Regions from separate parts of the Marinobacterium sp. MBR-109 genome, predicted to be linked through region 1. Evidence: predicted binding sites of a transcription regulator. Region 1 holds the regulator's gene; each other region holds the start of a gene.

Region 1 (10,409 bases):
TATCCTGCATCTGGTCAGCCCAGGCCTTGATTGTGGCCGACATGGACCGGTTGCGTTCATACAGGTCAGCAAACTGGTTACGGAAGGTGATACGCAGATTAATACCATCGACCATCACATTGACCAAGGTCCAGCGACCCTGCTGACGCAGCATGTAGTAAACCAGCGTGTAGGTCTGACCATTTGCGGCTTTCATGTTGACGCTCACGACCTGCTTATCGGGCTCAGGGCTTTCCGAACCCGGCACCTGTATGTCGTAGTGGCGCAATTCAAAGCCGGAAATAGATTTGGCATAGGTACGCAGCAGGGTCGTCTTGAATACATCGGCAAAGCGATCACGCTCCTCATCAGAGGCACGACGGAAATACTTGCCCATGACCTGACGCGCGATATAGGGGAAATCAACCACCGGCGCAATGATGGTTTCGATCTCGTCCATCATTTTCTCGATGTTCTCTTCCCCGGTCAGGGCGTCATTGTCCATCAGCGCCAGCATGTCTCGGGTTGTACCATCGATTACCGCACTAGCCTCGTTCCAGCTGCCTTCTGCCACAGCCGGCTTGATCACCAGCACCAGCAGTGCGATCACCGCATTCCTGCAAAATTTAACCATCATCATTCACCTACCTTGTTGAACAGGAACTTGCCGATCAGCTCTTCAAGCACCAAAGCCGACTGGGTATCTTCAATGAAATCGCCGTCTCCCAGCACTTCCTCATCCGCACCCGGCACGACGCCGATGTACTGCTCGCCCAGCAGGCCTGCAGTAAGAATGCTGGCCGAGCTGTCAGTGGTGAGATAATCAACTTCGCTGAAAATTTCCATCTCGACTTCAGCCATCAGCATACGCGTATCAATACGGATCGCGGTCACCTTGCCGATCTGTACGCCGGACATCGACACCTTGGCTCTGGGTGTCAGACCACCTATGTTCTCAAAGCGGGCATATACCTTGTAGCCCTTACCCTGTTCAGACAGGTTCAGACCGCTGACGTTCAACGCCAGTACGATCAGAGCGGCGATGCCCGCCAGCATGAACGCTCCCACACCGATTTCTACGGTTCTCATGCGCATTTCAGAGTTCTCCAAACATCAAAGCTGTCAGTACAAAATCGAGCCCCAGCACCGCCAGCGACGAGTACACAACCGTACGGGTCGTTGCCTGACTGATTCCTTCCGAGGTAGGGATACAGTCGTACCCCTGAAACACCGCTATCCAGGTCACTACCAGACCAAAACAGACGGCCTTGATAATGCCGTTGACAACATCATCGTAAAAGCTGACCGACTGCTGCATGTTGGCCCAGAATGAACCTTCATAAATACCCAGCCAGTCCACTGCAACCAGCGAACCGCCCCAGATGCCGACGACGGCGAAAATCATCGCCAGCAGTGGCATGCAGATAAATCCGGCCCAGAGACGAGGCGCGATAATGCGGCGTAACGGATCAACTCCAATCATCTCAAGACTGGCGAGCTGCTCGGTTGCCTTCATCAAGCCGATTTCAGCCGTAAGCGCCGAACCGGCGCGGCCGGCAAACAGCAGCGCTGCCACCACCGGCGCCAGTTCACGCACCAGACTCAATGCGACCATCTGGCCAACCGCCTGCTCAGAGCCGTAATCGACCAGGATGGTGTAACCCTGCAGTCCCAGCACCATACCGATAAAACCGCCGGAGACGACGATAATCACCAGTGACAGCACACCCACGAACCAGATCTGCTTGAGTACCAGTGGCAACATCACCAACGGCTGGGGCCTGGCCACCAGCGACTGGAACAGAACCTGGCTTGCGCGCCCGAAAGCTGCAAGCCGCGACAGGGAGCGATGTCCCAGCCGCTGCAACATGTTCAGCATCATGATTGTGTTTCTCCCAACAGGTCCTGCATGTAATCCGGCGCCTTGTAATGGAACGGTACAGGACCATCCGGCAGCCCCTGCATGAACTGACGCACCTTGTCGGAATCCACATCTGCCAGCTCCTTCGGAGTGCCGCTGGCAATAACCTTGGCATCCGAAAGAATGTAGATATAGTCGGCGATCCCCAAGGTCTCCTTGATATCGTGCGAAACGATGATACTGGTGTGACCAAGCGCCTGATTAAGCCTGCGAATCAGGTTTACCAGCACCCCCATGGCAATCGGGTCCTGCCCGGTAAAAGGTTCGTCATACATCACGATATCCGGATCCAGCGAAATGGCGCGGGCCAAGGCAACACGCCGCGCCATGCCGCCTGACAGTTCACTCGGCATCAGAGCACGCGCTCCGCGCAGGCCTACCGCCTGCAGTTTCATCAACACGATATCGCGGATCATCTCCTCGGGCAGCGTGGTGTGAACCCGCAATGGAAATGCAACGTTCTCGAACACATCCATGTCAGTGAACAGGGCTCCGCTCTGGAACAGCATCCCCATGCGCTCACGCACCTCGAACAGTTCTCGCCGTCCAAGAGCCGGGATATTAAGATCATCCAGCAGAATATCGCCTCGATCCGGGCGCAACTGGCCACCGATCAATTTCAGCAACGTGGTCTTGCCGGTACCGGACGGCCCCATGATCGCCGTCACCTTCCCACGTGGTATTTTGATATCCACGCCATCAAAAATTGGGCGATCACCACGGGAAAAACTCAATCCGCGGATATCAATAATGGCATCGCTTTCAGGCTTCATAGCGTCAGCTTGGCTCCAGCTTCCGTTCAGATTCGGACCTCTATTACGGGCCCGCTATCCATACACAAAGGTGGGCAATATACCATTGCGGCGGTTAAACTTGAACGTCTTCCTCAGGCTTGGCAGACATGGGTTAGGCGCCCCGGCCACTCTGGGGTAGAATGCCGTTTTTGGCAGACACAACCGATCAGGTGATACCGACCATGACTCAGAGCGACTACCTCCGATCCGGCCAGCAGACCATCCGCCTGGAACTGGAGGCGGTTCAGGAGCTGCTGAACCACCTTGATGATTTCTTCAGTCAGGCCTGCGATCTGATGTTCAACTGCAAGGGCCGTGTCATCGTCACAGGTATGGGCAAATCGGGTCATATCGGCAACAAGATAGCCGCCACCCTCGCCAGCACCGGCACCCCGTCCTTTTTTGTTCACCCCGGCGAAGCCAGCCATGGCGATCTCGGCATGTTCACCGGCAGCGATGTGGTGTTGGCCCTGTCCAACTCGGGTGAAACCGCTGAGCTGATCACCATCCTGCCACTGATCAAACGCATGGGCGCCCCCATGATCAGCATTACGGCGAATGCCGACTCAACCCTTGCCCGCAGTGCGGATGTCAACCTGCATATTCCCGTCGATCGTGAAGCCTGCCCACTGGGGCTGGCCCCAACTTCCAGTACAACGGCACAGCTGGTACTGGGCGATGCACTGGCCATTGCTCTGCTCGAAGCCCGCGGCTTCAGCAGTGAGGACTTTGCCTTTTCGCACCCTGGCGGCAGCCTTGGTCGACGACTGCTGCTGAAAGTCGACGACATCATGCACACCGGAGAAGACATTCCTCAGGTCCAGGCCAACACCTCTGTCCGTGAAGCACTGCTTGAAGTCACACGCAAACGCCTGGGCATGACTGCCGTGACCGACCCACAGGGCAAACTGATGGGTGTCTTTACCGATGGTGACTTGCGCCGCACACTGGATCAGGAGATCAACCTCGCCAGCACACCCATTGCCGACGTGATGACAGCCGAATGTACCCGGGTGTCTCCCGGCATTCTGGCCGCCGAAGCCCTCAGCCTGATGCAGCAGCGCAAAATCAACGCACTGCTGGTGGTTGACGAGCACGACCGTCCGGTCGGCGCCCTCAACATGCATGACATGCTGAAAGCGGGGGTGATCTGATGCACCTGGACAACCTTCCCGTTTCACTGCGCGAGGCTCTGGGCAACATCCGTCTGGCCGTATTTGACGTCGACGGCATTCTGACGGACGGCCGCCTCAACTTTCTGGCCGATGGCCGTGAAGTCAAAAGCTTCCATACACTCGACGGCCTGGGGATCAAACTGCTGCACCGCTGCGGGATTGAAACGGCCATCATCACCGGACGCCGCTCACCCCAGGTGGAGCAGCGTGCCGAAGCTCTGGGCATCACCTATCTGCGCCAGGGGCGAGAAGACAAGCTGGTCGCACTGGATGAACTGTGGCAAGCCAGTCGACACAACGCCGCCAACACCGCCTACATCGGTGACGATCTGCCCGATCTGGCCGCCATTCGCGCCTGCGCTTTTGGAGCCTGTGTACCCAACGGCCACCCTCTGGTGCGCAAGGAAGCCGACTGGTGCAGCAGTGCTGCTGGAGGCAAGGGGGCCGCACGTGAGTTTTGCGAGCTGATTCTGGCCGCACAGGGCAAACTCAGCGCCATCTACGACGAGTACCGCTGAATGCTGCAAAGCCGACTGAGACTCGCCATCGCCCTGATCCTGCTGCTTGTGCCGTTGCTCTGGTGGGGATTTGCCTCCACCCGGCTGAGCGACGAGCCGATACTGGACAACAGTGCGGCTCGGATCGACTTTTTTGTCCGTGAAGCGCGGATTACGCGCTGGAATCCGAGTGGCGAAATGGCTCAGGAGCTGAACTCCCCCCTGATGCGCCACTATCCGGAACCGGCCGAGATGCTGTTCGATAAGCCGATCACCCTGATACCCCGCGAACAGGGCGGCGAGCTCCGCATTCTGGCACAGGAAGGCCGCATGCCTGACTCACAGGAGCGCATAGTACTTGCAGGGGATGTGCAGCTTCATGATAATCCGCCCTCAGGCAGTGCCAGCGAGATGCTGACCGAGCGACTGACACTCTACCCTCCACGCGACTATGCCCACACGGACCTGCCGGTCAGGGTGATACGCGGCCAGGACCATACGGAAGGCCGCGGAATGGAGGTCTTTTTTGACGAACAGCGGGTTGAGCTGCTGTCCGAAGTAAAAGGTACATACCATGCGAATTAACCGCCCCGTGCTGCTGACCGCCCTGCTGCTGACCCTTTCAACCAGCGTGCAGGCACTGCCCGAGGACCGCAATCAGCCGATTAACGTTTCGGCTGACCGCGCCAGCATGAACGAGCGTACCGGCATCACTGTTTACACTGGTGATGTAGAGATCATTCAAGGCAGTATGGAGATTCGGGGTGAACGCGTTGAACTGCACCGCGCGGCAGACGGCAGCATTGACCGTATCATCTCCACCGGCAAACCGGCCGAGTTTCAACAACAGCCGTCTGCCGAACAGCCCCTGACCAAGGCCTACGGCGACAAAATGGACTATCGCGTCAAGCAGCAGGAGATCACCATCACCGAAAATGCGCGCGTCGATCAGGCCAAGGACACCTTCACCGGTGAGCGGATCGTCTACAACATGGAGCGCGCACTGGTGAACGCCTTCGGCAGTGACCGCAAGGGCGGCGAGCGGGTCAAGATGGTGATTCAGCCCAAGCCTGCGGAGGCCAACTGATGGCCACACTGGAAGCCCTGCATCTTGCCAAAAGCTACAAGGGGCGTCAGGTGGTACAGGATGTATCCCTGCAGATGGAAACCGGTCAGATCGTCGGGCTGCTCGGACCCAACGGTGCCGGCAAGACCACCTGCTTTTACATGATTGTTGGACTTATCCACGCCGACAAGGGGCAGATCCGCCTGCATCAGGATGATGTTACCCGCCTGCCCATGCATGAGCGGGCACGCCGCGGCATAGGCTATCTGCCCCAGGAGGCCTCGGTATTTCGCAAACTGAGCGTGCACGACAACCTGATGGCCATTCTGGAAACCCGCAAGGAACTCGGCATCTCGGATCGCAAAACACTGCTGGAGCAGTTGTTGGAAGAGTTTCACATCACTCACCTGCGCGACAGTCTGGGCATGGCCCTGTCTGGCGGTGAACGCCGACGTGTCGAGATCGCACGCGCGCTGGCAACCGAGCCTGACTTTATTCTTCTGGACGAGCCCTTTGCCGGCGTCGACCCGATCTCGGTCAGTGACATCAAGCAGACCATTCGCCACCTGCAGTCTCGAGGCATCGGCATCCTGATCACGGATCACAACGTGCGCGAGACCCTCGACATCTGCGAGCGAGCGTATATCGTAAGTGAAGGAGGGATACTCGCACAGGGCACACCCGCCGAAATTCTGGCGAACGAACAGGTCCGCCGCGCCTACCTGGGCGAGCAGTTTTCCCTTTGATCCAGAACCGTCAACCATGCACATCCACTCCGTCCACCTGGCAGCTCTGATATGAAGCAATCGTTACAACTCAAGATCGGCCAGCATCTGACAATGACACCACAGCTGCAACAGGCAATACGCCTGCTGCAGCTGTCAACGCTGGACCTGCAGCAGGAGATCCAGGAAGCACTGGAGAACAATCCCCTGCTGGAAGTCGAGGATGAGCAGGACAACGTGGAGGAGGCACGGGCAGAAAGCCGCGATGACCGCCACGATGCCTCCGATGATAGCCGTTCGAGCGATACTGCCGACGACGATAACTGGGACGAAAGTGCACTGGAAGAACGCTGGAATGATGAAATTCCGAGTGAACTGGCCACCGACAGCAACTGGGATGATACCTTCCAGCACCAGAGCACGCCCGGCCCCGCCCGCGACGACGACTGGGAGCCCGGTGATAACGATTCGGCCGAGGACAGCCTGCAGGACCATCTGCTGTGGCAGCTCAACCTGACACCCATGAGTGACCCCGATCGCATGGTTGCCATGGCCCTGATCGATGCGGTCGATCCGGATGGCTACCTGCGCACTGACGTGAATGAAGTGCTGGAACACTTCCGTCAGAGCGAACCCCAACTGTTCGCCGATGCCGAGCCGGAAGAGATTGAAGCCGTATTGCACCGCGTGCAGCAGTTTGACCCGCCCGGTGTCTGCGCACGCGACTTGAGCGAATGCCTGCAGGTACAGCTGCGCCAGCTGCCTGAAAACACCCCTATGCTGAAAGAGGCCCTGCGCCTGGTGCGCGACCATCTGGGTCTGCTTGGCAGCCACGACTACCGCACACTGATGCGGCGCATGCGCCTGAAGGAAGAGGCCCTGCAGCAGATCATCAGCCTGATCCAGTCACTCAACCCCAAGCCGGGCACCAGTATCAGCAGCGAACAGTCGGAGTATGTGATTCCCGATGTTGTTGTGCGCAAGGTACAGGGGCAGTGGAGTGTCAGCCTGAATTCGGACGCCTCGCCCAGACTTCGCATCAATACCGACTATGCTGATCTTATCAGGCGAGCCGACAACAGTGCCGACAACACCTATCTGAAGAACCACCTGCAGGAAGCGCGCTGGTTCCTCAAGAGCCTGTTGAGTCGCAACGAAACCCTGCTCAAGGTCGCCACCGAGATCGTGGCCCGCCAGATCGACTTTTTCGAAGAGGGCGAAGAGGGCATGAAACCGATGGTGCTGCATGACATCGCTGAAGCCGTAGAGATGCATGAATCGACCATCTCAAGGGTTACCACCCAGAAATACATGCACACCCCCCGAGGCATCTTCGAGCTGAAGTATTTTTTCTCCAGCCACGTCAGTACTTCGGACGGAGGCGCCGCCTCCTCCACCGCCATTCGTGCCCTGATCAAGAAACTGATCAGCGCGGAAAGTACCGCCAAACCACTCAGCGACAACAAGATAGCCGACCTGCTGAAAGAGCAGGGATTCAACGTAGCCAGGCGCACAGTGGCAAAATATCGTGAAGCGATGAACATTCCGCCTTCTAATGAGCGCAAGCGTCTGGTTTAATGAGACTACAGGCACGCCGGAAGAACGTGCTTTATGACGAGGAGAAAACCTATGCAGATCAACATCACTGGTCATCACGTCGAACTGACTGACGCCCTGAACGAATATGTACGTACCAAGTTCGACCGACTGGAACGCCACTTCGATAACATCACCAATGCACAGGTCACACTCAGTGTTGAGAAGCTGCGCCAGAAAGCCGAAGCCGATATCCACCTGGCAGGCGGCGAAGTGTTTGCAGCCCATGAACATGAAGACATGTACGCTGCAATTGATGGCATGGTGGATAAGCTTGACCGCCAGATCATCAAGCACAAAGAAAAACTCAAATCCCATAAATAACCGGTAGCAGCACGTCACGACATGCAACTATCAGAACTGCTGACCTCATCCCGTACACTCTGCCACGTCGATGTGGTCAGCAAAAAGCGAGCCCTTGAGCTCGCCAGCCAGACTATCGCCGAGCAGCTGGACGGCCTGGCCGCTGAAGATATCTTCAGCGGCCTGATCAACCGTGAACGCCTTGGCAGCACCGGTATCGGTGAAGGCGTTGCCATTCCTCATTGCAGAATTTCAGGCGTTACAACGGCCATCGGACTGCTGATGACCCTGTCCAGCCCGATTGACTTCGATGCCATCGACAACCGTCCTGTCGATCTGATCTGTTTCCTGCTGGTACCCGAAGATGGCGCTGAAGAACACCTGCAGACACTGGCGGGGCTGGCGGAGCTGTTCAACGATTCAAACACCCGCGAGTCGCTGCGCAGCTGCGAAGATTCCTCAAGCCTGCTGGATCGCGTCCAGACTCTCTGCAAAGGCGTCTGATATGCGACTGGTCGTCATCAGCGGCCGTTCCGGCTCGGGCAAAAGCACCGCCTTGCAGGCACTTGAAGATGTCGGTTTCTACTGCATCGATAACCTGCCGGCTCTGCTGCTGCCCGAGCTGATCCGGCTGATGCTGGCTGAGGAAAACCCGAGCCGGCAAATTGCCGTCAGTATTGATGCCCGCAACCTGTTGAGTAATCTGAAGCAGTTCCCCAGCGTGATGCGCACTCTGCGCGAGCAGTCTGCACTGAGCACCGAAACACTGTTTCTGGATGCCGGTGAAGCCACCCTGTTGCGACGCTATAACGCAACACGACGGCGTCACCCGCTCACCGACCAGAATCAGAGCCTGCAGCAGGCGATCCGGACTGAACGCAACCTGCTCGAACCCATCGCCAACCTTGCCGATCTTCGCATCGACACCACGCGACTGTCGCTTTATGAACTGCGAGACGAGGTCAAGCTGCGTGTTGCCGGGCGCAGTGAACAGGTTCTGTCACTGCAGTTTGAATCCTTTGGCTTCAAGCACGGGGTTCCGCTCGATGCTGATTTCACCTTTGATGTACGGGCCCTGCCCAACCCCTACTGGGTACCTGAGTTGCGCCGACATACCGGCCTCGACAGCGAGGTGATCGAGTTTCTGCGTCAGTCACCCGAAGTCACCGAGATGGTCAACGACGTGCAGGCCTTCATCACCAAGTGGCTGCCCCAGTTTCAGGCCAACAATCGCAGCTACATCACGATCGGCATCGGCTGTACCGGCGGTCAACACCGCTCGGTCTATATCGCCGAGCAACTGGCTGGTTATTTCCGCAAGCATATGGATAATGTGCAGGTGCTACACCGGGAACTGAGTCAGCCTGCCGCAGGAACAAGCCATGATTGAAACGCGACTGACCATTATCAACAAGCTGGGCCTGCACGCCCGTGCAGCTGCCAAACTGGTCACACTGGCGAATCAGTTCAACGCCGACATCCGCATCAACAAGGATGGCCGTGAAGTGGATGGAAAGAGCATCATGTCCGTGATGATGCTGGCCGCCAGCAAGGGTACCGAAATCGCGCTTGCCGCTGAAGGGGATGATGCACCTCAGGCGCTTGATGCCATCACCACATTGATCAACAATCGCTTCGACGAGCCCGAGTAAGATCCCGAACACCCTGTCCCCGGACAAGCGCCCACCTCCGATCGAGATCCGCCATGAGTCAGCAGGAAACCAAATCCAACCTGGAAGCACTGAGCGCCGCGCTTGAGGTCGGCGAGCTGCAGCAACTGAGATTCATGCTCAACAAGGGCCTGAAACCGGTTGAAGTGGCACACCTGCTGGAAAAAACACCTCCACGCGAGCGCCAGATCCTGTGGAACCTGCTCAATCAGGAACTGGAAGGCGAGGTGTTGCAATATCTGGGGGACGATGCCCAGACCGAGATTCTGAGCCGCATGGAAGCGTCAGAAGTGCTCGCCATCACTGAGACGCTGGAAACGGACGACATGGCCGACATTCTGCAGCAGTTGCCCGAACGGGTAATGAAAGAGCTGCTGCAGATCATGGACCAGCAGAACCGCGCGCGGGTCGAGGAAGTACTGGCCTATCCGGAAGATACCGCCGGCGGCCTGATGAACACGGACACGGTCACCATCCGGCCTGACATCAATGTGGAGACGGTCCTGCGTTACCTGCGCCGCCACAAGGATATCCCTGAGATGACCGATATCCTGTTTGTTGTCAGCCGCAAGGACTCCTACATCGGCGTACTGCCACTGACACGCCTGCTCACGTCCGATCCCGGCGTGCTGGTGCGTGAGATCATGCAGACCGATGTGGAGCCGATTCCGGCCGACATGCCC
Region 2 (10,409 bases), on a different contig from region 1:
ATCACTTCCGGGTCGCACAGGGTGTCGGAGATGTTCAGTTCATCCAGACCGGTCACGCAGATGATGTCACCCGCCTGCGCCGTATCAACTTCGATACGCTCCAGACCGTGGTAGCCCATGATCTTGAGCACACGACCGTTACGCACCTTGGCGTGGCTGTCGATCACCTTCACCTGGGTGTTGGTCTTGATCCTGCCGCGTGACACACGGCCAACACCGATAACGCCTACATAACTGTTGTAGTCCAGCGCAGAGATCTGCATCTGGAACGGGCCGTCGGCATCGACACGCGGCGCGTGCACATGCTTGACGATCGCCTCAAACAGCGGCGTCATGTCGTCGGCCATCTCTTCGGGATCATTGCCGGCAATGCCGTTCAGGGCAGAGGCATAAACGATCGGGAAATCCAGCTGTTCGTCGGTGGCGCCCAGGTTGTCGAACAGGTCAAATACCTGGTCCATAACCCAGTCCGGACGCGCGCCCGGGCGGTCGATCTTGTTGATGACCACGATCGGGTGCAGGCCCTGAGCAAATGCTTTCTGGGTTACGAAGCGGGTCTGCGGCATGGGGCCGTCAACCGCATCCACCAGCAGCAGAACCGAGTCCACCATGGAGAGTACACGTTCAACCTCACCACCAAAGTCCGCATGCCCCGGTGTGTCAACGATGTTGATACGGTAGTCGTTCCAGCGGATGGCTGTGTTCTTGGCCAGAATGGTGATACCGCGCTCACGCTCCTGGTCATTGGAATCCATGATGCGCTCAGCGCTTTCATCGCGGCGGTTCAGAGTGCCTGACTGCTGCAGCAGCTTGTCGACCAGTGTGGTTTTGCCGTGGTCAACGTGGGCGATAATGGCAATATTTCGGAGGTTTTCAATCACGCGTGTGTACCCTGTGATGGTGTAAAGCGCGACATTATACGGAAGGGAGGTTAAACAAGCGATCACTGAGTGATCATTATTGTGTTACATCGCTCTCTTTTTCAGCCTCGGGCAGTGGCTGGTAATGCTCGCTTGCGGTGCAGTACTTGTGTGCCATGCGCAGATAGTGCGCTTGGGTATCGCCGCTGTAGGTATCCGTCAGTGCACGATAACGGCTGCAGCGGGCTTGAAGTGACTGGGTCGCCTGCTCTCGGCACAGTCGATACATGTAGCTGTTGCCGGGATAGTTGTAGCAAACCGTCTCGAGTCTGATTTCACCGTTGCGTTCCAGCCACTGGGCCGGGAAGCGTTTGCGGTAGTTTTCTTCTGAAGCGCTCGAAGCTGTTGCGGTGGTGCTGATTCCCAATAAAGCGGTTATCAGTGTGGCAGTCAGTAATTCCCTGGGGGCCATGTCCATCACCTGTGGTTGATCATCTGGTCGTTACAGGTTACTGGTAAAAAAAGCTGCCGGGAAGCCTGTGCCAGGCACAGCATTTCTGGTCTGATTGCACTATCATGGATTACCGATTACCAGTGCAGCCCCAAAATCGACCATCAATGCACCCTAATGGTTCATTGTTTTCCGGTATGCACGATTTTGGTGCGATATATATTGTTAAAGGGTGTGAGCTAAAACAGAAAATCAGTGGGTTAGCGTGATTTTCAACATGGCACAGCCTTTGCTTAAGTAATAGCAAACCGGTTTCCGGATCCGTAATGACAGAAGTATTGTTCTGGCAATACTTAATAACGAGTGGGGATAGCCAAATGTCAGAGAAGACTCTGAATCTGATCAAAGAAAGCGGCGCAAAATGGATCGACATGCGCTTCACCGACTTCAAGGGCAAGGAACAGCACGTGACCATCCCTGTCACTGACATGGGTGACGACTTCTTTGAAGACGGCAAAATGTTTGACGGTTCTTCCATTGCCGGCTGGAAGGGTATTCAGGAATCCGACATGATCCTGCGTCCGGACGACAGTGCTTCCGTTCTGGATCCCTTCACCGAAGACGCAACCGTTATCGTTCGCTGCGACATCATCGAGCCGGCCACTGGCCAGGGTTACGAGCGTGATCCGCGTTCTGTTGCTCGCCGTGCAGAAGAGTACCTGAAGTCTACCGGCATCGCCGACTCTGCCATGCTGGGCCCGGAACCCGAATTTTTCGTGTTTGACGGTGTTGAATGGCATGCTGACATCAGCGGTTGTGGTTACAGCATCCAGTCTGAAGAAGCGTCCTGGGCATCCAACCACAAGATCGAAGGCGGCAATACTGGCCACCGTCCTCGTGTGAAGGGTGGTTACTTCCCGGTTCCGCCGATCGACTCCCTGCATGATCTGCGTGCGGCGATGTGTGATGCGATGGAAGCCATGGGCCTGACCATCGAAGTACACCACCACGAAGTGGCCACAGCCGGTCAGTGTGAAATCGGTGTGCGCGGCAACACCCTGGTTGCCAAGGCAGACGAAGTTCAGATCCTGAAGTACTGTGTACACAACGTGGCACATGCGTACGGCAAGACCGCTACCTTCATGCCCAAGCCGCTGGTAGGCGACAACGGCTCTGGTATGCACGTTCACCTGTCCATGTCCAAGGACGGTGCCAACATCTTTGCCGGCGACGGCTACGGTGGCCTGAGCGAAACGGCGCTGTACTACATTGGCGGTATCGTCAAGCACGCCAAGGCACTGAACGCCATCTGCAACCCGTCTACCAACTCCTACAAGCGTCTGGTACCGGGCTTCGAAGCACCGGTTATGCTGGCCTACTCCGCTCGCAACCGTTCCGCTTCCCTGCGTATTCCGTACACCACCAGTCCGAAAGGGCGTCGTGTTGAAGCACGTTTCCCTGATCCGGCTGCCAACCCGTACCTGTGCTTTGCAGCGCTGCTGATGGCGGGCCTCGACGGTATCCAGAACAAGGTCCACCCGGGCGACCCGGCTGACAAGGATCTGTATGACCTGCCGCCGGAAGAGGCAAAAGAGATCCCGACAGTTGTTGCCTCTCTGACTGAAGCGCTGGATGCTCTGGAAGAAGACCGTGAGTTCCTGACCCGTGGTGGCGTGTTCACCGACGACATGCTGGATGCGTACATCAAGCTGAAGCGTGAAGAAGTGGCCAAGGTCAACATGACCACTCACCCGGTCGAGTTCGACCTGTACTACTCCGTGTAATCGGCACTGAGTTGCAGAACTGAAAAAGGCTTCCCTCGGGAGGCCTTTTTTGTCTCCGGCGTTCAGGGCTGTGCGTTTACGGTGCAGGTGTGCACCGGATCAAAACATTGCACTATTATGGTGCGTAAGGCTTTTTGAAAAGCCTTTCAGCGAGCGCAGGTGTGGCGCCAAACCCCCGTATACCGGGCGATTGAAATTTCAGTAAAACTGGCGCTTTTCTTGCAAGCACAGGGTCAGGAAGGAGAGCAACCGATGTCCCGTTCACAGTCACACAAGCAGATATTGGATAACCTGACCAGCTCGGTATTGGTGCTGAACGAGTTTCTGTGTATTCAGTACATGAATCCGGCCGCTGAAATGCTGCTTGAAGCCAGTGCGCGACGGCTGAAGGATCGCCCGATTGAAGAATGGCTGTCATCCAGTGAAGAGGAACTGGATGTCTTGCGCCAGTCGTTATGCAGCGGCCACCCCTACAGCAAGCGAGAGGCGCGGCTGGTGACGCAGACCGGACAGGAGTTGACGGTTGATTACAGCGTCAACCCGATACCGGATGGGGGCATTCTGCTTGAGATACAGGCGCGTGACCGGTTGATGCGAATTGAGCGGGAAGAGGAACTGCTCACCCGTCATGCCAGTGCGCGAATACTGGTTCGAGGACTCGCGCATGAGATCAAGAATCCGCTTGGTGGCATTCGAGGAGCTGCCCAGTTGCTGGATCGCGAGCTTGATCGGGAAGAGTTGCACGAGTACACCCAGATCATTATTGAAGAAGCGGACCGGCTGCGTCACCTGGTGGACCGCCTGCTGGGGCCGCACAAGCTGCCGGTGATTGAGCGTGTGAACATTCACGCCATTCTTGAACATGTCTGCAGTCTGGTAAAGGCTGAAACCGGCAATCGCGTCAGTCTTCTGCGTGACTATGACCCGAGCATTCCCGAATTTGATGGCGCTCGGGGTCAGTTGATTCAGGCAGTACTGAATATCATCCGCAATGCGGTACAGGCGATGGAAGAGGCCGGGACATCGGCGCCTCAGATCATGCTGCGTACACGGGCTCTGCGACAGATTACGTTGGGTACCGAACGCCATCGGCTGGTGTGCTCACTGGAAATCATCGACAACGGTCCGGGGATTCCAGATGACATCGCCGATACCATTTTTTACCCCATGGTCAGCAGCCGGGCGCAGGGGTCCGGCCTGGGTCTGTCCATCGCCCAGTCGATCATGAATCAGCACAAGGGGCTGATCGAATTTACGTCGGAGCCGGGGCAGACCCGCTTCAACCTGTTTATACCACTGGAGTTGAGTCATGACACAAGCAGCCAAGGTCTGGATCGTTGATGACGACCGCTCGATCCGCTGGGTTCTCGACAAGGCACTGACATCGGCAGGCTTCGAGACCGAAGCCTTCGATTCGGCGCAGCCACTGCTGGCCAGACTGGAAGATGAGCACCCGGACGCCATTCTGAGCGACGTGCGCATGCCGGGCATGGACGGGCTCAAGCTGTTGCAGCATCTGCATGAGGTGATGCCGCAGTTGCCGATCATTATCATGACGGCCCATTCGGACCTCGACAGTGCCGTGGCCTCCTATCAGGGTGGTGCCTTTGAATACCTGCCCAAGCCGTTTGACGTGGATGAAGCGCTGTCACTGGTACGGCGTGCCGTTGCGCATGCTCAGGAGCAGCGCGAACAAACGGCGCAGCCACAGCCTGAGCAGGCGGCCGAGATCATCGGTGAAGCGCCTGCGATGCAGGAGGTGTTCCGTGCCATCGGTCGACTGGCACACTCCAACATCACGGTGCTGATCAACGGCGAGTCCGGTACCGGCAAGGAACTGGTTGCCCATGCGCTGCACAAGCACAGCCCGCGGGCGGACAAACCGTTCATTCCACTGAATATGGCGGCGATCCCGCGTGATCTGATCGAGTCCGAGCTGTTCGGGCATGAGAAAGGTGCCTTCACCGGCGCGGCTGCCAGCCGTCGCGGCCGTTTTGAACAGGCGGATGGCGGCACCCTGTTTCTGGACGAAATCGGTGACATGCCAGCTGACACCCAGACCCGGTTGCTGCGTGTGCTGGCCGATGGCGAGTTCTACCGGGTGGGTGGCCATACACCGGTGCGGGTCGATGTCAGGATCATTGCGGCAACCCACCAGAACCTGGAGAAACTGGTACGGGAAGGGCGTTTCCGTGAAGACCTGTTTCATCGTCTCAATGTCATTCGTATCCATATCCCAAGGCTGGCCGAGCGGCGCGAAGACATTCCGCGCCTGGCACGGCACTTTCTGGCCAGCTCGGCTGAAGAGCTGGCGGTGGAACCCAAGGTACTGAAACCGGAAACGGCCGAGTTCATGTGTGATCTGTCATGGCCCGGCAATGTGCGTCAGCTGGAAAATACCTGTCGCTGGCTGACGGTGATGGCGTCCGGGCGTGAGGTTCTGGTCTCTGACCTGCCACCGGAGTTGCTGGAGCAACAGCAGCATGATCCCAAGGTGGCAGGCACCAGCTGCAGCTGGCAGGAAGGGTTGAGGCTGTGGGCAGAGCAGCAGCTGGCGCGTGGGTCCGAGGGGATTCTGCAGGAAGCGGTACCCGCCTTTGAACGCGTCATGATTACCGCTGCGCTGGGAGCCACGGCCGGTCGCCGGCGTGATGCTGCCCGTCTGCTGGGCTGGGGGCGCAACACGCTTACGCGCAAAATCAAGGAGCTGCAGATGGATACCTCCGGTCTTAATGACGAAGAGGGTGACGAGTAGCCGCTGGCCGGTATAATGGCGGGCCGATCCACCGGAGACTCTGATGCTTGATCTGGCGCTTTACCAACCCGAAATTCCGCCGAATACCGGGAACATCATCCGCCTGTGTGCCAACACCGGCTTTCGTCTTCACTTGATCCGGCCGCTTGGGTTTGAGTTGGATGACAAACGTCTGCGCCGGGCGGGTCTGGATTACCACGAGTGGGCGCGGGTACAGGTACATGATGATCTGCACTCCTGTCTGGAAGTGCTAAAGCCACGCCGTGTTTGGGCGCTGACGACCAAGGCGGAGCGCTGTTACGCCGATGCCGACTTTGCTCCCGGCGATCTGCTGTTGTTCGGCCCCGAAACCCGGGGCCTTCCCGGCGAACTGATTCAGCAGCATTCAGGCCTGCGCCTGCCGATGCTGGCCGACAGCCGCAGCCTGAACCTGTCCAATGCCTGTGCCGTTGTGGTTTACGAAGCCTGGCGTCAGTTGGGGTTTGAGGGTGCCCTTGCCTGAGCCCTGCGTCGCTCAATGACAAAGGCCGCCAGTGCATCGGCCTGCAGGTCGCTGAGCTGGCTGAAGGTGGGCATGTGTTTGTGTCCCTGATCATAACCATGCTTGATCATCAGGACGATCTCGTGTCGCTGCAATGAACGTTCGGTGAGCGGAACCTGCTCCAGAAAGGGGCCAAGCCCGGTTTGCTGGTGGCAGTTCTGGCAGTAATAGGCATACAGCTTGTCGCCCTGTTTCATCCGCTCGGGTGGCGGATCGCCACAGGCGGTCAGCAGCAGGGGAGTGATCAGTACAACACAATATCGCAACAGCTTCATGCCGGCTCCTCAACCAGATCTGCCATTGAATACTAACAGCCGGGCCTGAGTCTGTCAGTTCAGTGTATCGGGTGTGGCAGGCCCAGCTGGCAGCCGGAAAGCTCCAGGGTGAGACTGGAGAGCAGCAGCCAGGGGCAACTGTTGAGCTGGCCCTTGATCGCCTGATCAATATCATGGCTCAGTACCAGCAGGCCTTCCAGTCTTGCGGCTGGCGTCTGCTGACTCGCCTTACGCATCAGTGGCTTGCGCTTGCCCCAGATCTTCTCTCGCTGGCACAGGGTGTCGTAGGGGACGCCTGAGGCCAGCCCGCGCTGCAGGTTGAGCAGGGTGCGAATTTCTCGGGTCAGCGCCCAGAGCACCAGTGTGGCTTCAACCCCTTCCTGGCGCAGTACCTGGAGGATCTTCTGGCAGCGTGCAGGATCGCGCATCAGTACGGCATCACTGAGCGCAAAAATGTCGTAACGGGAACTGTCGGCAACGGCTTCAACCACTTGCTCGGCATCGATGGTCTGGTCGGGATAGAGCAGGTTGAGCTTGTCCAGCTCCTGCTTCGCTGCCAGCAAATTGCCCTCTATCCTTGCACACAGCAGTTGCAGTGCGTCGCCACTGAGCTGAAGCCCCTGAGCAGCTGCGCGCTGCGAGATCCACTGCGGCAGCTGCTCAGGTTCTACCGGCCAGATCTCTACTATCAGCCCGCACTTTTCCACCTGCTTGAACCAGGCACTTTTTTTGGCACCGGCATCGAGTCGGTCGGCCTGAATCAGCAGGACATTGTCGGGGGCGGGGTTGTCGAGATAGCGCTGCAGCAGAACGCTGGCCTGTTTATCCAGTTTCTGACTGCCAAGGCGCAGCTCGATGATCTTGCGATCGGCAAACAGGGACAGGGCGTTGGCGCTTTCCAGCAGGCGTTCCCAGGAGAAACCTGCATCCACATGCATCACATCGCGCTCGGTGAAGTCTGCCTGTCGCAGCCAGGCACGAATGGCGTCACAGCTTTCGGCATGCTGCAGCGGCTCGTCCCCGGTGACCATAAATACCGGTAGAGGGGATGTGAGTCGCTGCAGCTGAGCATTCAGCTGTTCCGCACGGGTCTTCATTGGGCCGTGTTGATGCGCAGATACTGACGTACGATCTGCTGGGCCAGATCCTGCAGCATCTGCTGACGGATCAGGGTCTCCTGTGAGCCGCTGGCGGTGATGTTGTCGCGCTCGTTGCGATAGACCCGTTCGTTCATGACACTGCGCGCGGGCATTACGACCGCATTGTCACGCTGACGATCCAGTACCTGGAAGCGTATTTCCGAGCGCAGCTCATATTCAGCCGCGTCAGCGTTACCGGTCAATGTAGCGGTACGGCGAGTATGACGTTCCGACAGTATGTCCAGTTGGTAGCGGCCAGACTCCGTGAGGCGAATCTGGTTTACTTCCAATGCCGAGCGTAGCTCCGGCTCAATCTGGCTGGGTGTGGACTCGGTTACCAGGTGCACCTGACGCAGTGCCTCCGGTACATCATAGAGGCCACGCAACTTGAAGCCGCAGGCAGTGAGCGCCAGGCTCATCAGCAATGCAAGCAGGGGCAGGGTCAGGCGCTGGGTCATGGCAGTCTCCGTTCAGCCCACAACAATATTGAGCAGTTTGCCGGGCACAACGATTTTCTTGCGGATCGTTTTGCCTTCAAGATGCTTCTGTACGTTTTCGCTGGCAAGCGCGGTGTGCAGGATCACGTCTTCGTCCGCGTCTGCGGACACGGTGATCTTGGCGCGCACCTTGCCGTTCACCTGTACCACCAGCTCGACACTGGCGCGGGTCAGGGCGGACTCGTCCAGTTGTGGCCAGGCTGTGTGCAGCAAATCATCCGTGTGGCCCAGCTCAAGCCAGAGCTGATGTGTAACGTGAGGCACAATCGGCGACAGCAGGCGGATTGCGGCTTCCAGAGCCTCGCGGGTTACGGCTCGGCCCTGCTCGCTGACATCAACAAAACGGCCGATGGCGTTGGACAGTTCCATCACGGCGGCGATGGCTGTATTGAATGTCTGGCGGCGCTCCATGTCATCGCTTACCTTGGCGATGGTTTCATGTACCTTTCGACGCAGGTCACGCTGAGTCTCGTTCAGGGCATCGACGTTCAGTGCCGGGCATTCGACACCCTGCTGCAGATGGTCATGCACCTGTTTCCACAGGCGCCGCAGGAAGCGATGTGCCCCTTCAACTCCTGAGTCGAGCCATTCCAGCGATTGCTCCGGCGGTGCGGCGAACATCATGAACAGGCGCACGGTATCGGCACCGTAGCGGTCGATCATGATCTGCGGGTCGATGCCGTTGTTCTTTGACTTGGACATCTTCGACATGCCGTCATGGTTCAGCTCGCGACCTTCGGCGTCGGTGGCGCGGATCACGCGACCCTTTTCGTCCTTCTCTGTGGTTACATCGGCCGGAGAGATCCACACCTGGCCGCCTTTCTCGTCTTCATAGTAGAAGCTGTCGGCCAGCACCATGCCCTGGCACAGCAGGCGCTTGAACGGCTCATCGGAGTCGACCAGGCCTTCGTCACGCATCAGTTTGTGGAAGAAGCGCGAGTAGAGCAGGTGCAGAATGGCGTGCTCGATGCCGCCGATATACTGATCCACCGGCAGCCAGTGATTGGCCTGCCTGGGGTCAAGCATGGCATTCGGGTTCATGCTTGCGTAACGGGCGTAGTACCAGCTGGACTCCATGAAAGTATCGAAGGTGTCGGTTTCACGCTCGGCAGGACCGCCACACTCGGGGCAGGTCGTGTCGATGAAGTCGCGCATCTTCTTGATCGGTGAGCCCGTGCCATCGAACTCGACCTCTTCCGGCAAACGCACCGGCAGCTGGTCTTCGGGGACTGGAACGGCACCGCAGCTGTTGCAGTTGATCACTGGGATCGGTGCGCCCCAGTAACGCTGGCGCGAGACGCCCCAGTCACGCAGGCGGTAATTGATGGTGGTTCGGCCCTTGTTCTTGCGCTCCAGCTCCTTGGCGATCGCCTTGAAGGCCATCTCGAACTCGAGATCATCAAAATTGCCGGAGTTGACCAGTACACCCTTGTCGGTGAAGGCTTCCTTTTCCAGGTCTACGCTGACATCGCCATTCAGCGGAGCGACGACTTGCTTGATTGGCAGACCGTACTTGCGGGCAAACTCCCAGTCGCGCTGGTCGTGGCCCGGTACCGACATCACCGCGCCTGAACCGTAATCCATCAGTACGAAGTTGGCTGTCCAGACCGGCAGTTTTTCACCGGTCAGCGGGTGTACCGCTTCGATACCCAGTGCCATGCCTTTCTTTTCCATGGTTGCCATGTCGGCTTCGGCGACCTTGGTGTGGCGACACTCTTCGACGAATGCAGCCAGCTCGGCGTTGTGTTCAGCTGCTTTCAACGCCAGCGGATGTTGGGCCGCAACTGCTACGTAGGTAACACCCATGAGCGTGTCCGGGCGAGTGGTGAACACCTCAAGCTCGCCATAGCCGTCCACCTGGAAGCTGAGTTCAACCCCTTCCGAGCGGCCGATCCAGTTGCGCTGCATGGTCTTGACCTGTTCGGGCCAGCCGTCCAGCTTGTCCAGGTCGTCCAGCAGCTGGTCAGCATAGTCGGTGATTTTCAGGAACCACTGCGGGATCTTCTTGCGCTCGACCAGCGCGCCTGAGCGCCAGCCACGACCATCGATCACCTGCTCGTTGGCCAGAACCGTCTGGTCAACCGGGTCCCAGTTCACTTCGGCTTCC
Region 3 (10,409 bases), on a different contig from region 1:
GGTCGCATCATCCAGTGCACAGTACGCTTCCAGATCACGGCCACCCAGTTCCCGGTTCATACAGCCCTGCCGCTCCAGCTGCCGTGCGTGGGCCTCCACCACCCGCTGACGCACCCGAGCACTGGACTCCCCCGGCTGGTCCGGCTGCAGCAACGCCTCAGGCGGCAGCGCCGGCACCTGCAGCTGCAGGTCGATCCGGTCAAGCAGCGGACCCGAGATCTTCTGCTGATAGCGCCGAATCTGATCGGGGGTGCAGATACAGCGGTCTGTACCATCATCATAATAGCCACAGGGGCAGGGGTTCATCGCGGCCACCAGCTGAAATCGGGCCGGGTAACGGGTCTGGCGGGCCGCACGGGAGATCAAGATTTCTCCTGTTTCCAGTGGCTCACGCAAGACCTCCAGTACACGGCGCGGATACTCGGGCAACTCATCCAGAAACAGCACCCCCTGATGTGCCAGTGATATTTCGCCGGGGCGGGGGTGGCTGCCGCCGCCCACCAGCGCAATTGCCGACGCCGTATGGTGCGGTGCCCTGAAACTGCGCACACCATGGCAGGCAGGTCGCACGTCATGCCCGGCAACGGAGCAGATCGCGGCAACCTCCAGCTGCTGTTCGGTCTCCAGAGGCGGCAATAATCCCGGCAATCGTGCTGCCAGCATGCTTTTGCCACTGCCAGGCGGCCCTGAAAACAGCAGGTTATGTCCCCCTGCAGCCGCTACCTCCAGTGCGCGACGCGCCTGCAGCTGGCCTTTCACATCGGCCAGATCTGGCCCCTCCTCAACGGAGGCCGCAGAGAGCGAGCCCAGTACCGGCTCCAGCCGCTGCTTGCCGGTAAGATGCGCCACCAGTTCCAGCAAATGCCCAACCGCAAAGACTTCCGTGCGCTGTGCCATCACCGCTTCAGCCGCATTATCGAGTGCCACTATCAGGCTGCGAGCGCAGCGACCTGCCGCCACGGCGGCAGGCAGCACTCCCCGTACCGGTCGCACCGCACCGGACAGCGCCAGCTCACCGATCATTTCGGTCGCTTCACTGCCCTTCCAGCGCTTCAACTGACCGGATGCCAGCAGGATACCCACGGCAATCGCCAGATCATAACGGCCACCTTCCTTGGGCAGATCAGCCGGTGCCAGGTTGATGGTGATGCGGCGCTGAGGAAAGTCGAATCCGGCCGTGATCAGGGCACTGCGCACCCTCTCACGGCTTTCCTTGACCGCCGTTTCCGGCAAGCCAACGATCGACATGGAGGGCAGGCCACCCGACAGGTGCACCTCAACGGTGACCGCCGGAGCCTCGATTCCGAGCTGGGCTCGGGTATGAATAATTGCAAGTGACATGACACTATCCTTGTGTCGTTGGAGAGGGCTCAGAGTTGAGTGTCGTTATCCGTGGCTGCCGGAGCAGGGTTCTCTGCCGATGGTTCAAGTGCCGCCAGACGCTGCTCAAGCTGCTCAAGCTTCTCGCGGGTACGCATCAGCACCGCCTGCTGTGCTTCAAACTCGTCCCGGGTAACCAGATCCAGTTTGGCAAAGGTGCCCTGCAGCATGCTGCGCACCTGGCTCTGCAGCTCCTGCTGACCGGGAAGGTCTGGGCGCCCGGCCAGCAGCTGGCTGAACTGGCCGGAAAGGCTATCGATCAATTTCTGGTGGATCATCCGGGGCTCCTGCACAAGGTTGCATCTCAGTTCCGCCACTATAAACCAGAACGGCCTCGGCGTCAGATTCCATAACGTGCACCAAAAGAGCACTCGCACCAAATTAGTGCACCAAACCGGCCCGTATCACCCGCATATCATTCGCCAAATACCCACTCTGCCATCAACAAAAATCACAACCTACTGTTTTAAAAAGATAAAAACAAATTGGCACAAGCTTCGCTTAGTCAGTGCACACGGCCTGACAACCCGCTCCCGAGGACGCAGGCCTTATGAGTACTGAGAAGAGGACCCAAACAATGAAACTGATCTCAGCCATCATCAAACCGTTCAAGCTCGATGATGTTCGTGAAGCACTTTCGGAAATCGGTGTGCAGGGCATTACCGTCACCGAAGTGAAAGGCTTCGGCCGTCAGAAAGGTCATACCGAACTCTACCGCGGAGCCGAGTATGTGGTCGACTTCCTGCCCAAAGTTCGCATTGATGCAGCCGTGGCGGATGATATTGTCGATCAGGTACTTGAGGCGATCTCCAAGGCTGCCCAAACCGGCAAGATCGGTGACGGCAAGATCTTCGTCACCAGTCTGGAGCAGGTGATCCGCATCCGCACCGGCGAGTCCGGTCACGACGCGCTCTGAACCTGACTGACAATCGACGTTTTTTATCTCTCTGGAGGATAAAACAATGGAAGAACTACTTAATGCGACAGCCGGGGATCTGACCCAGCTGAAATATGCGGTCGATACTTTCTACTTCCTCATGTGCGGTGCACTGGTGATGTGGATGGCGGCCGGTTTCGCGATGCTCGAAGCGGGTCTGGTGCGTGCCAAGAACACCACCGAGATCCTGACCAAGAACATCGCTCTGTATGCCATCGCCTGTACCATGTACCTGCTGTGTGGCTACTACCTGATGTACAGCTCTGACGAAGGCGGCATCATCCCCAGCCTTGGCGCCCTGATCGGCGGTGAGAACGGTGTTGATGCGGTGCTGGCCGGTGGCGATGATGCGCCCTACTACTCAGCCCGCTCCGACTTCTTCTTCCAGGTGGTGTTCGTGGCAACCGCCATGTCCATCGTCTCCGGTGCTGTGGCCGAGCGCATGAAGCTGTGGGCCTTCCTGGCTTTCGCCGTGGTCATGACCGGTTTCATCTACCCGACGTCCGGCTACTGGACCTGGGGTGGCGGTTTCCTGAGTGAAGCGGGCTTCTTCGACTTCGCCGGCTCCGGTATCGTCCACATGGCGGGTGCTTCCGCTGCACTGGCCGGTGTACTGGTACTGGGCGCGCGTAAGGGCAAATACGGCAAGAATGGCGAGATCAACGCGATCCCGGGCGCCAACCTGCCGCTGGCCACTCTGGGTACATTCATCCTCTGGCTGGGCTGGTTCGGTTTCAACGGCGGTTCCGAGTTGAAGCTGTCCGATGTGGGTGAAGCCAACGCGGTCGCTCAGGTCTTCGTGAACACCAACGCCGCCGCTGCCGGCGGTGTGATTGCAGCCCTGATCCTGGCCCGCCTGTGGTTCCGCAAGGCGGACCTGACCATGGCGCTGAACGGTGCACTGGCAGGTCTGGTCGCAATCACGGCTGATCCTTTGAGCCCATCCGCTCTCGCATCCAGTCTGATCGGTGCGGTCGGTGGTGCACTGGTGGTGTTCTCCATCGTGACCCTGGACAAGCTGCGTATCGACGATCCAGTCGGTGCCATCTCCGTTCACGGTGTGGTCGGTATCTGGGGTCTGCTGGCGGTACCGCTGAGCAACGCTGATGCCAGCTACGGTGCACAGCTGCTGGGTATCGTTTCCATCTTCGGCTGGGTCTTCATCGCCAGTCTGGTGGTATGGTTCATCATCAAGGCGATCATGGGCATCCGTGTCAGCGAAGAGGAAGAGTACGAAGGGGTCGACTTGGCCGAGTGCGGCATGGAAGCCTACCCCGAGTTCTCCGGTGGCAAGAAGTAAGATCAACACTCCGGGAGGCAGACATGCCTCCCGCGTGTTTTTCAGGCTGCGCCGATATGCGCGGCCTTTTGATTATGGGTATACTGACGCCACTGGTTTCTCCGCCGACCTTTCGGCCGGAGCTCCGTGGGATTACCACAGATCATGAGGACTTGAATGATGAAACTCGTCACCGCGGTCATCAAGCCGTTCAAACTGGATGACGTTCGTGAAGCCCTGTCCGATATCGGCATTCAGGGCGTGACTGTCACCGAGGTCAAGGGCTTTGGCCGCCAGAAGGGCCACACCGAGCTTTACCGAGGCGCCGAATACGTGGTCGACTTCCTGCCCAAGGTCAAGATTGAAGTGGCCATCGATGACGACATGCTGGATCAGGTGATCGAAGCGGTCAGCAAAACCGCCAACACCGGCAAGATTGGCGACGGCAAGATCTTTGTCATGCCGCTTGAGCAGGTAATCCGCATCCGTACCGGCGAAGCGGGCCCGGACGCACTCTGATAGCAAACGCCCGGCTATCCGGTCGGGCGTTCAATATACTAATCTGCCCCCCCTCCATCGTCTCCATTCAGTACCAATTAAGACATTGCCAACCCCGATTTCTCCTGCCATGATGTATTTCTAATACGCATAGTAGGGGTATTCTGATGGATCAGCAGCAAATGGCGCCCTGTCATGGCCAACACGCTACCTTGTAACTCGGCGCTTGTCGCACAGCTACTGCCTGCTCTGGAGCACTCACCAGCCGGGATCTGCCTGCTGGGTCTCGACGGCCGTTGCCACTACAGCAATCGTACACTGCGACGTCTGCTGCACCAGACCGAGGGTGAACTGCCACAGGAACTGTTTCTGCAGGCACCGCTGGGAGCGTTGCTGAAAAAGAATCTGGCCCATCTGGCCAGCGGCCAGCAGCACGCCTTCTCCCTGTCACAGTTCCGCGGTCAACATCAGCACCATACCTTCTCTCTGCAACTCAACGCGTCAGTCCTGTATGACGAACAGGACAAGGTGTGTGGCTGTCTGATTCTGGCCATTGACGAGCAGCAGTATCATCAGCGTGAGCTGGAGCTGCGCAAGCTGTCCAGTGCGGTCGAGAACAGCGGCAGTGCCGTGGTCATTACCGATATCAGCGGCCGCATCGAGTACGTCAATTCCCGTTTCTGTGACATCACCGGCTACAGCCTGCAGGAAGTGCTGGGCCAGACGCCGGCACTGCTCCGCTCCGGCGAAACCGACCCCAGCACCTACCGTGACCTGTGGCGCACCATTGGCGCCAATCGCAAGTGGCGCGGCACCCTGCGCAACCGACGCAAGGATGGCTCGCTGTACTGGTCGCTGCAATCGATTGCCCCCATCAGCAATGAAAAGGGCTGTATTACGCATCTGGTTTCCGTGGGGGATGACATCACCCAGCTGAAGGAGTACCAGAGTCAGCTGGAACAGCTGGCCTACTTTGACCCGCTGACAGAGCTGGGCAACCGCCGCGCATTTCGCCAGCATCTTGACCAGCTGCTGGAACAGCCCTCAGAGCAGTATCGTGCCCTGCTGCTGATCGATCTTGACCACTTCAAGAAGGTCAACGACACCATGGGCCACGAGGCAGGCGATCTGATGCTGAAAACCGTGGCCAATCGATTGCGCTTCTGCATTCCCGGGCAGGACCGGGTGTTCCGCCTTGGCGGCGACGAATTTTCCATTCTGCTTGATGATCTGGACAGCCTTGACACCCTGCGTGAGCGGGTCAATGAAATGATCGCCCTGCTGTCTCAGCCGATGGATATCGGTACCCACGAACTGCAGACCAGTGCCAGTATCGGCATCACCCTGATCGGTATCGATGCCTGCGATAACAGCGGCCTGCTGCGCAACGCCGATCTGGCCATGTACCGGGCCAAGCGCGCTGGCCGCAACACCTTTGCCTTTTTCAATCACAGCATGAATACGGAGGCACGCCGCACGCTGACGCTGGAGCATGATCTGCGCCACGCGCTGGAACAGGGCGAGCTGCACCTGCACTATCAGCCGCAGGTTGATCTGGGCAGTGGGCAGATCATCGGCATGGAAGCACTGCTGCGCTGGCAACACCCGATCGATGGCAACATCCCCCCGGACGAGTTCATTCCCATTGCTGAAGAGACCGGCATGATTCTGCCCATCGGACGCTGGGTACTGGAGCAGGCTTGCCAGACCGCCGCGCGCATCCGCCGTATATACACTCGCCCCTTCCGCATGGCAGTGAACCTCTCGGCACGGCAGTTTGAAGACTCTGAACTGATCTTGCAGGTCGACCAGATCCTGGCTGATACGGGTCTGCCCGGGAATTATCTTGAACTGGAGATTACCGAAAGCCTGTTGGTCAACAATTTCGGCCATATCAACGATATTCTGCGCCAACTGCGCCGCCGTGGTATTACCATCGCGGTGGACGATTTCGGCACCGGCTACTCATCACTCAACTATTTGAAAAAGCTTGAAGTGAACCAGCTCAAGATCGACCGCTCGTTCGTGCAGGATATTCCCGGTGACCGAGATGACGTGGCCATCACCTCCACCATCATCCTGATGGCTCGCCAGCTGGGGCTGGATGTGATTGCAGAGGGTATCGAGACCGAACAGCAGCAACAGTTCCTACTGCAGCAGGGCTGCCGCACCGGACAGGGCTTCTATTTCAGCCGCCCAGTGCCCTTCAGCCAACTGCAGCAGCGCTGGTCACCCTGAGTCTGACAGCCCAGGCAGTTACTGGGACTTGCGTGCGGCGTCCTTGATCGCTGAACCGGCCTTTTCAATGTCCTTGCCTGCACCCTCAATGGTACTGCACGCGGTCAGGCCGCTGGCGCCTGTAAGAACCAGCAGCATACTGAATAACATGCCTAAGAATCGCTTGCGCATATCCGAATCCTCTTCAGAAAACCGTGTTTATGATACCCCCGCTTTTATCCTCACGCCATGCCGGGACCTGACCATTGTGTCCAGCCTGACTATACTCAGGCTGAACGGCATACCGCTGGAGGCTTGATGCTCAGAATCAGACCCATCGACATGGATGACCATGCGCTGCTGCAGACCGTGGCAACCGAGTCAGGCACGGGATTCACCTCGTTGCCCAATGACACTGACCTGCTGGCACAAAAAATCGAACGCTCGGTCGAGGCACTGCGCAGCCCGGAGAAAAAGCCGCTGCCGGTCACCTACCTGTTCGTGATGGAGGAAACCGACACCGGCGAGGTGCTCGGTACCTGTGGCGTCACCGCAGCTGTTGGTCTGGACGCGCCCTGGTATCACTATCACATTGGTACCATTGTGCATGCGTCACACCAGTTCAACATCCACAACGAGTTCCAGACCCTCTATCTGTGCAACGACTACACCGGCAGCAGCGAGCTGTGTTCACTGTTTCTGCGACCGGGTTACCGGGGCCAGGGGGGTGGCGGGCTATTGTCTCGATCCCGTTTTCTGTTCATGGCCGAGCACCCGCAACGCTTTGCCGATCGCATCATTGCCGAGATGCGCGGTTTTACCGACCAGCACGACAGCAACCCCTTCTGGGAGGGGCTGGGGCAGCACTTTTTCTCCATGCAGTACCAGCAGGCAGACTTCCTGACCGGCTCGGGCAACAAGGTGGTGATCGCGGAGTTGATGCCGAAGCACCCGATCTATATCCACCTGCTGCCTGCCGAGGCTCAGGCAGTGATCGGCCGGGTACACCCCAACACGGAACCTGCCTGTCGCCTGCTGCGTTCGGAGGGGTTCCGTTACGAAAACTACGTGGATATTTTTGACGCCGGTCCTACACTGGCAGCCAGGCCCGATGAAGTACGAGCCATCCGCCGCAGCCGCCGAGCCGAGGTGGTGATCGACACGGCTCCGGTGCCCCCGGATGCCCGTGACTACCTGATCAGCAATACACGCTGCCAGGGTTTTCGTTGTACCCAGGCACGTCTTAATCCCAGCCTGAACCGCGTCCGCATCACCCCCGAGCTGGCCGCGTGCCTGGAGGTAGAAGCCGGTGAAACCGTGCGACTGGTCAGCTTGCCAGCACACTCAGCGGCAGGCGGATAACCAGTTCCAGACCTCCGTCCGGGTGGTTGTGTGCCTCCAGCTGCCCGCCCAGTTGAATGATGGCACGCTGGGCAATGCTCATCCCCAGTCCATAGCCCTCTCCATGACCACCACTCCCTCGCACAAAGGGATCAAACAGTTTCGGCAGCAGCTCGGGGCTGACACCCGGCCCCCGATCCCGCAACCGAATTGCGACCGCATTTTCCTCGAGACAGGCGTTGATATTCAGCGCCGCCATTTCAGGGGTGTGCCTGAGCGCATTATCAATCCCGTTGTGCAGGGCCCGCTGCAGCAGGGGGCGCTGCAGGCGCAATCTCATCTGCGGGGGCTGCACCTCAGCACGCACGGACCGTTGAGGCTGTCGAAAACGCACATCAGCCGCCAGCTCGGCAAACAGCTGCTCAACATCGAACACCTCTGCATCGGCACTGCCGCCGGCCTGTTGCAGTCGAGTGTAGCCGACAATTTCCGCAATAAGACCATTCAGTCGCTCACATTCACGGTTGATGCGCCGTGACAGCGGGTTGTCATCGCCCAGACGCTGTTCAGCCAGCCCTGCCGCAACCTGCAGCCGGGCCAGCGGTGCACGCAACTCATGTGATACGTCCTGCAACAGTCGTTGCTGGTTCAGCAGTGTCGTTTCCACATACTCCGCCATCTGATCAAACTCGCGACTCAATTCGCCCAGCTCGTCACGGCGTCGACTGAGCCGGTCATCGGCCCTGAGGCTCAGATCCTGTTGCTGGTGCAGATTGCGCACATGTCGGCTCAGTTGCCGAATCGGTCGCACCACCAGCGCACTCAGCAGCAGTCCGGAGAGTGTGGAGACCACCAGTATCAGCCCCATCTGCAGCGAAAACAGTCGTCCCAGCAAACGGTCAGCGAAGACTCCCTCGGGAGGGCGCGGCACATGCACGCGGTACTCCGCGCCGGCATCCGTTGTCAGGTTGAAAACATGGGCATCCGCTGGCGGGTCACGCCGCCAGGGTGTGATCGGCTGATCACTGCCCTGCGGATAGATCCACAGCCGCACACGGTGGTGGTCCCGCCCCTCCCGCAGCCAGCGCGGATCCTCCTCTTCATACCGCTCCAGCATCAGCTGCGCCTGCCCCCGGGCACGGGCTTCCAGTACCTCCAGCCGATGCACCGAGTCCACCCGGCTACTGAGGTAAAGAAACACGCTGGTCATGCCGATGGCACTCACCAGCCAGATCACCAGAAACATTTTCCAGAACAGCTGCCGATACCAGCCCTTGCCCAGCGCCCGTGACAGGCCAGACTGCAGCCGCTGAAGTACAGTTGTCACGTATCCTCCCGCACAAACTGGTACCCCTGCCCGCGTACGGTCTTGATCAGATCACACTCCTCACCAACGGCTGTTGCCAGTTTCTGTCGAATGCGGCTGACGTGCACATCCATCGCTCGATCATAAGCGGTCAGTTTTCGGTGCAGCACGCGCTCGGTCAGCAGTTCCTTGCTCAGTACCTGCCCGGCGTTTTGCATCAGCAACGCCAGCAGATTGAATTCGGTGCTGGTCAGCTCCAGTGGCTCATCATTGATTCGCACTTCACGCAGACCCGGGTCCAGGCTGATTCCCTGCAGCAACAGCACATGCTGCGGCATGCTGCCCGGCGCGCTGCTGCCCTGGCTGCGCCGCAGAACAGCCCGTATGCGTGCCAGCAACTCACGCGGATTGCAGGGCTTTGCCAGATAGTCATCGGCGCCCATCTCCAGCCCTACAATGCGGTCGATATCATCGCCGCGCCCGGTCAGCATGATCACCGGCAGTTTGAACCGTGGCCGCATCTGCTGCAGCAACTCCAGCCCACTCTGGCCGGGCATCATGATGTCGAGCACCATCAGATCAGCCCCCCCCTGTGCCAGCCTGGCCAGCGCCGCCTCGGCATCATGCACCGACTCCAGTTCAAAGCCTTCGTGGCGCAGGTAGTCCGCCAGCAGCTCGCACAGCTCGACATCATCATCAACCAGCAATATCTGTTTTGACTGCATCATCCTTCCTCCAGCTGACATCATAATGCCCCGACCGACCAGCCGGAAAAGCTTTACCCAACTTTACGCTTCAGGCACACAACTTTGCCCGTTACGGCGCCATACTGCAGCCATCTGAATGCAACAAGTGGAGAACAAGCATGAAAACACGTTCCTTGATGACCAGCCTGATCGCCGGCTCTCTGGTGCTGGGCAGCAGTGCTGCGGTGTTTGCCGGACAGAAGGCCAACTGCGACCGTGACAGTCGGCAGGAGCAGCGGGCGGAAAAACGGCTTGAGCGAATGACCGAAAAGCTCGCGCTTACGCCTGATCAGCAGGCCGCCATCAAAACCCTTTGGCAGCAGCAGACCAAACCGGAACGTTCAGCGATGTCACGCAACGGGCTGCAAGGGCTGGATCCGAATGCGGAAGACTATGGCCGCCAGGTGCAGCGGCATATTGAGCAGGCACAGCAGCAGATGGCGCAGCACATGCAGGCTCGCGCTGATCACAAGGCAGCACTGTATGACATTCTGACCCCGGAGCAGGAGCAGAAACTGGAGCAGATGCGTGATCGGAGTGATCGGCACAAGGGCAAGGGGTATCACGACCGGGGAGCTGAATAAGCCCCCCCCCTGATGAGGGCGAAGCCGACCTCAGTCGGCGTTCGCTCCGAGCATCGCCAGCGCCGCTTCGGCACAGGCGATGTCCTCTGCCTGAGAGGCTCCCGATACACCCACGGCACCG

Evidence for each region. Region 1 encodes sigma-54, which starts transcription at its own class of promoters, with help from an activator protein. Its sites were predicted from a motif close to TGGCACNNNNNTTGCTNT; they were not measured.
Region 2: a site for sigma-54 is predicted at 1,590-1,607, ahead of glnA (glutamate--ammonia ligase). Genes of this name have one in related genera too.
Region 3: a site for sigma-54 is predicted at 1,867-1,884, ahead of glnK (P-II family nitrogen regulator). Genes of this name have one in related genera too.

The regions. Positions count from the first base shown of each region.
Region 1 covers NZ_JBEPPZ010000007.1:120,072-130,480, reverse strand. The annotation lists gene ABIE60_RS10805 (MlaC/ttg2D family ABC transporter substrate-binding protein) at 1-619, opposite strand, end outside; gene mlaD (outer membrane lipid asymmetry maintenance protein MlaD) at 616-1,074, opposite strand; gene mlaE (lipid asymmetry maintenance ABC transporter permease subunit MlaE) at 1,076-1,858, opposite strand; gene ABIE60_RS10790 (ATP-binding cassette domain-containing protein) at 1,858-2,673, opposite strand; gene ABIE60_RS10785 (KpsF/GutQ family sugar-phosphate isomerase) at 2,877-3,848, shown strand; gene ABIE60_RS10780 (KdsC family phosphatase) at 3,848-4,387, shown strand; gene lptC (LPS export ABC transporter periplasmic protein LptC) at 4,388-4,951, shown strand; gene lptA (lipopolysaccharide transport periplasmic protein LptA) at 4,941-5,453, shown strand; gene lptB (LPS export ABC transporter ATP-binding protein) at 5,453-6,178, shown strand; gene ABIE60_RS10760 (RNA polymerase factor sigma-54) at 6,230-7,735, shown strand; gene hpf (ribosome hibernation promoting factor) at 7,787-8,077, shown strand; gene ABIE60_RS10750 (PTS sugar transporter subunit IIA) at 8,099-8,560, shown strand; gene rapZ (RNase adapter RapZ) at 8,562-9,446, shown strand; gene ABIE60_RS10740 (HPr family phosphocarrier protein) at 9,439-9,708, shown strand; gene mgtE (magnesium transporter) at 9,762-10,409, shown strand, end outside.
Region 2 covers NZ_JBEPPZ010000013.1:73,667-84,075, forward strand. The annotation lists gene typA (translational GTPase TypA) at 1-881, opposite strand, end outside; gene ABIE60_RS14585 (hypothetical protein) at 958-1,332, opposite strand; gene glnA (glutamate--ammonia ligase) at 1,689-3,095, shown strand; gene glnL (nitrogen regulation protein NR(II)) at 3,348-4,436, shown strand; gene ntrC (nitrogen regulation protein NR(I)) at 4,405-5,850, shown strand; gene trmL (tRNA (uridine(34)/cytosine(34)/5-carboxymethylaminomethyluridine(34)-2'-O)-methyltransferase TrmL) at 5,894-6,352, shown strand; gene ABIE60_RS14610 (c-type cytochrome) at 6,322-6,666, opposite strand; gene holA (DNA polymerase III subunit delta) at 6,726-7,763, opposite strand; gene ABIE60_RS14620 (LPS-assembly lipoprotein LptE) at 7,760-8,263, opposite strand; gene leuS (leucine--tRNA ligase) at 8,276-10,409, opposite strand, start outside.
Region 3 covers NZ_JBEPPZ010000003.1:37,854-48,262, reverse strand. The annotation lists gene ABIE60_RS05155 (YifB family Mg chelatase-like AAA ATPase) at 1-1,341, opposite strand, end outside; gene ABIE60_RS05150 (accessory factor UbiK family protein) at 1,371-1,658, opposite strand; gene glnK (P-II family nitrogen regulator) at 1,958-2,296, shown strand; gene ABIE60_RS05140 (ammonium transporter AmtB) at 2,343-3,617, shown strand; gene glnK (P-II family nitrogen regulator) at 3,777-4,115, shown strand; gene ABIE60_RS05130 (putative bifunctional diguanylate cyclase/phosphodiesterase) at 4,290-6,332, shown strand; gene ABIE60_RS05125 (entericidin A/B family lipoprotein) at 6,351-6,503, opposite strand; gene astA (arginine N-succinyltransferase) at 6,630-7,673, shown strand; gene ABIE60_RS05115 (sensor histidine kinase) at 7,639-8,979, opposite strand; gene ABIE60_RS05110 (response regulator transcription factor) at 8,976-9,686, opposite strand; gene ABIE60_RS05105 (Spy/CpxP family protein refolding chaperone) at 9,824-10,288, shown strand; gene ABIE60_RS05100 (GlcG/HbpS family heme-binding protein) at 10,319-10,409, opposite strand, start outside.